Regions from separate parts of the Maricaulis sp. MIT060901 genome, predicted to be linked through region 1. Evidence: predicted binding sites of a transcription regulator. Region 1 holds the regulator's gene; the other holds the start of a gene.
What was found. The regulator LexA, encoded in region 1, represses DNA repair genes until DNA is damaged. The targets are predictions, from matches to a motif close to ATGTTCCNCTTGTGTTCC.

Region 1 (2,398 bases):
ATGAAGACGGTGGAGCCACCTGCCTTTCCGTGCTGACTGATACGCCAAGCTTCCAGGGTGATGACAGCTTCCTGGCCGCGGCACGCGATGCCACCGGGCTTCCCGCGCTGCGCAAGGACTTTCTCTATGACCGCTACCAGGTCGCGGAAGCCCGAGCGCTCGGCGCTGACGCAATCCTGGTCATCATGGCGGCCGTTGATGATGCCTGTGCCCGCGAGCTCATGGATGAAGCCGACAAGTGGTCACTCGACGCGCTTGTGGAAGTCCATGACGAGGCGGAGCTGGACCGAGCGCTCGCCCTAGAGGCACCGCTGATCGGCGTCAACAATCGTGACCTGCGGACATTCGAAACCTCGCTCAGCACTTTCGAGCGTTTGTCCACACTCGTGCCGGACGACCAGTTCATGGTAGCCGAAAGCGGGATATTCACGGCTGATGATGCTGCGCGGCTGAAGCTTTCAGGCGCCGGAGCCTTGCTGGTCGGCGAGAGCCTGATGCGTCAGACTGATGTCGAACAGGCAACGAAAACGCTGATGGCGGCCTATTAGCCCCTGTTGACGACAAAATAGAACACATGTAGAACACCCATCAAGTTGCCGCTTTGTTCCGGCGAATTGGAGGGAGTCGAGCTGTGCTGACCCGCAAGCAACATGAACTGCTTTTGTTCATCCATGAGCGCATCAAGGAAACCGGTGTCTCACCCTCCTTTGACGAGATGAAAGGTGCACTCAGCCTGGCCTCGAAATCCGGCGTTCACCGCCTGATCACGGCACTGGAAGAACGCGGTTTCATCCGCCGTCTTGCCCACCGCGCCCGCGCACTGGAGGTCCTCAAGCTTCCCGAAAGCGCCGCCGCTGAAAACACCGAGGAAAAATCAGCCGATCTTGGTCCCAATGTGGTGCGCGCTGATTTCACAGGCCAGGGTGCAGCCCCCTCCGATGATCGCGGCACGATCGAGGTTCCCATGCTGGGGCGTATTGCTGCCGGTGTTCCCATTTCTGCCATCCAGCACGAAACCGATCGCCTGCCCGTCGCGGCTGACATGCTGGGCAATGGCGAGCATTTCGCGCTCGAAGTGAACGGCGATTCCATGATCGAGGCCGGTATTCTCGATGGTGACACGGTCCTCATCCGTCGCTGCGATGTGGCCGATACAGGCGACATCGTTGTCGCGCTGGTCGATGACGAGGAAGCCACGCTGAAGAAGCTGCGCAAGAAAGGCGGGTCTGTCGCGCTTGAAGCGGCCAATCCGGAATACGAGACCCGTATCTTCCCGCCACACCGGGTGAAGGTTCAGGGCAAGCTCGTCGGCCTGCTGCGTAGCTATCACTAGATTTCAGGTCTGCCAGGGCCAGCTGGTTTCCGCCGCATCCACATAGCGGATACGGGCGACACCGCTGTTGTTGAGCCAGACCAGGGCATTGCCGCGTTCGGCGAGTTCAGACAGTGCAATGACCGGACGCCCGCATCGGCGCCCAATCCAACGCGGTGTGTCCGCGGAAAGCACGACCAGGTCGGCGCGCTCGCAATCCTCCTGCAAGGCCTCAATCCGACTGGGCACTGCAATGCGCAGATAGTCGGTTTCAAGCAGGCAACCCAGATCATCACAGGCCGCCCTCTCCCCGGTTTGCCCCGCCATGGCAGACCGCTCCAGGAAGACCTGGCGCCCGAACCGGCCACGACGCAACGTGTTGGCGGTCCATCCCTCGCCCGACCGAGCTACCACAACCCCATCGGCGCTGATGAAGACATCCGGTTGCGGCCAGAGCGCCCAGAGTCCGACCAGCGTCGCAGCCACGCCGCCCGCGACAAGACGGGCCAGCAGCCCGCGCCCCAGGATCAACAACGCTGCGAGAGCGATATAAAGCGCCAGCCACCACCCCGGAACAGCCGGCACGGCACGCGCCGCTGTAGGCAAGGCCTCGATCCATCGTGAGATACTGAGAATGGTGTTAAGTCCCAGCTCCATCAGAGCAAAGGCCGGAGCGTCCAGTCCCACAGGCATCAGCAACAGCCCCAGAACGCCCGCCGGCATGACCAGGAATGAAAACACCGGCATCGCAAGCAAATTGCCCAGGAGCCCGTAACTGGCCAGGCGATGGAAGTGGAAAGCACCGATAACTGCCGTAGCGGTTCCGGCCACAAAACTTGTAAGCGTCAGTTCCCAGAAAGGGCGCAGGAAACCGGGCAATCGCCGTTCCATGACATCCTCTCTGGAACGTCGCCATTCGTGAACGGCAATAAGGGCCCCCACCGCGCTGAAAGACATCTGGAAGCCGGGTGAGATCACACTTTCAGGCTGGATCAGCACGACAGCTCCTAACGCGAGCGCAAAGGATTGCAGGGAAAACGCTCGTCGCCCCGCGATCATCGCTCCCAGTGCCACCACGGTGACGAC
Region 2 (2,398 bases), 990 kb from region 1:
CCAGCGGGCGATCGACAAAGGGCTCGCCGGCCACGTTATCGCTGGTCCAGCGCTCGCGCGTCGGCATGTCGCGCCCCTCGGTCGAGGTCAGATGGGTCGGCTCCGCAAAGAACCAGGACGCAAAATGGACGAGCGTGCGGGGTTCACCGCCGCAATTATTGCGTACATCCAGGATGATGCCGTCTGCATCACCCAGCTCGACCATCGCCGCGTCAAAACCGGCACGATAGGCGTCATCGCCATAAATGCGCGGCACCGAGATATATCCGATATTTCCGGCTTCCATCCGCCAGGTGATGTCACCGCTGGCACAGCCGGACGGACGGCGGCGCGGCTCCGCATTCTCGACCTCCGCAGTCGGGCGATAGCGCAGGGTCAGATGGGCATCATTGGACAGCGCATAGAGTTCCTGATTGACCGCGGAGATGAACTCCCGGCGGGTTTGGAGATGCGCGAAATCATCGGACATTTCGCGCACTCTCTGCGCCAGGGACAGGCCGACATCCTCGTAGATATAGCCTTCTTCCAGCATTTGCGGGAGCTGGTCGAAAACCTCCGCCTGCCAGCCCGGCACCGGCTGGGCACACGCTGTAGTGGACACCATCACCGCCGCCATGGCGGCACTTGCGAAGAACTTGCTAATCATCCCGAAGGACCCTTCCTGCCTTGGCCGGAAGTCTCCGGCCTAATCCCATGTTTCCACGCGTTTCCGCGCCTGTGTGACAAGATCGAGCAGGTCGTTGCCGAGTGTCTGGCCAAGCACCCGGTATCGGGCCTGCGCTTCTTCCAGGAACGCCTCGATGCGTGAGACCTCGACCTGCCCGGCCTCAGTCAGGCCAAGCAGTCGAACACGCCGGTCGGAGCTTGGCCGTTGCTCGGTGACCATTTCCATCCCGACCAGCGTGTCGGCGAACTTGACGATCAAGGGGCGCGACAGGCGCAATTGCGCGACCACTTCACCCAGCTTCATCGGCCCTCGCCTGGAGAGCAGAACCAGCATCGAATGTGTCTTCAGAGGAACGGAGATCTGCAATTGCGCAGCACGCTCCCCCTCCCACTTCAGAACTGTGTCGAGCAGGCGCCGCACATGGCGCGGAAGCACTGCGTGCCCGAGCTCCTCGATGAAGTCTCTTTCCTCTTCCTTGCCCAATATGTCACCTGTTACGTAATAAATGCCCTATCCGATTTTGCATCTTAAATCCTCTTCATGAAGCGAGCGCAAGCACCGCGGAATGGCCAAGCCGGAAAAAGTGACGACGACTGAAATTTTGTTCTTGCTTTGTTCTAATTCTGAGTCATAGTCCAGCTCATGACCGAGCGCCCCAGCGGCTACGCCCTTAACGCCCACACCACGACCCCGGATGACGCCCCCGTCGCCCCGGGAACCAGCATCAGGGGTCGGGGCGCTCGGTCTAACATTTCCGGCCGGTATGAAGCCTTCCAGCGGGAGGCTTTCGACGACGGCTGGGGCGTTGATGGTGAAGAGGTCAGCGCGCTTCGCACAACGGTGCTGAAGGATGCCTCGCGTTCCATAATCGCGACCAACCAGTCGCCGGACATTTCCTTTGACCAGTCAATCAATCCCTACCGGGGCTGCGAACATGGCTGTATCTATTGTTACGCCAGGCCCAGCCACGCCTATTGGGGATATTCACCGGGGCTGGACTTCGAGAGCGTGATCTTCACCAAGCCGGATGGTGCCAAACTGCTCGAGCAGTTTTTCAACCGGCCCGGCTATCGTCCCAAGCCAATCGTCATCGGCGCCAACACCGATGCCTGGCAACCGGTCGAGCGTCGTCTGGAAATCACCCGTGACATCCTCAAGGTCTTTGCCCGCTACAAACACCCGGTCAGCTTCATCACCAAATCCGCCCTCGTCCTGCGCGATCTCGATATTCTCGGGCCGATGGCGGAACAGGGCCTGGCCAAGGGGGCCGTCTCGCTGACCACGCTGGACCGCAAGCTGGCGCGCGACATGGAACCGCGTGCCGCCGCCCCGCACCGCCGACTGAAGGCGATCGAGGGCCTGGCCAGTGCGGGCCTGCCCGTTACGGTGATGATGGCCCCGATCATTCCTGCCCTCACCGATCGCGAGATCGAGCCCCTGCTGGAACAGGCAGCCGGCGCCGGCGCCAGCAGTGCAGGTTATGTCCTGTTGCGTCTGCCCATGGAAATCCGCGACCTGTTCCGCGAATGGCTGGCCGAGAAACGCCCCGATGCCGCAAGCCGGGTTATCTCACTGATGCGGCAGATGCGCGGCGGCCGCGACTACGACCCGACCTGGATGCGACGCGGCCGCGGCCAGGGCCCCTTTGCCGAAATGATCTCCAAACGCTTTCGCGCGGCCATGCGCCGCTATCAGCTGGATGTGCGCCAGAAGGACCTGGATTTCTCCCGT

Region 2: the regulator LexA is predicted to act here: its motif matches at 1,269-1,286, upstream of SIC17_RS05120 (PA0069 family radical SAM protein).

Annotation. Positions count from the first base shown of each region.
Region 1 covers NZ_CP138920.1:1,399-3,796, reverse strand. Annotated here, with positions in the region: gene trpC (indole-3-glycerol phosphate synthase TrpC) at 1-548, shown strand, start outside; gene lexA (transcriptional repressor LexA) at 632-1,333, shown strand; gene SIC17_RS00010 (ComEC/Rec2 family competence protein) at 1,337-2,398, opposite strand, start outside.
Region 2 covers NZ_CP138920.1:990,239-992,636, forward strand. Annotated here, with positions in the region: gene SIC17_RS05110 (S41 family peptidase) at 1-646, opposite strand, end outside; gene SIC17_RS05115 (MarR family winged helix-turn-helix transcriptional regulator) at 686-1,150, opposite strand; gene SIC17_RS05120 (PA0069 family radical SAM protein) at 1,310-2,398, shown strand, end outside.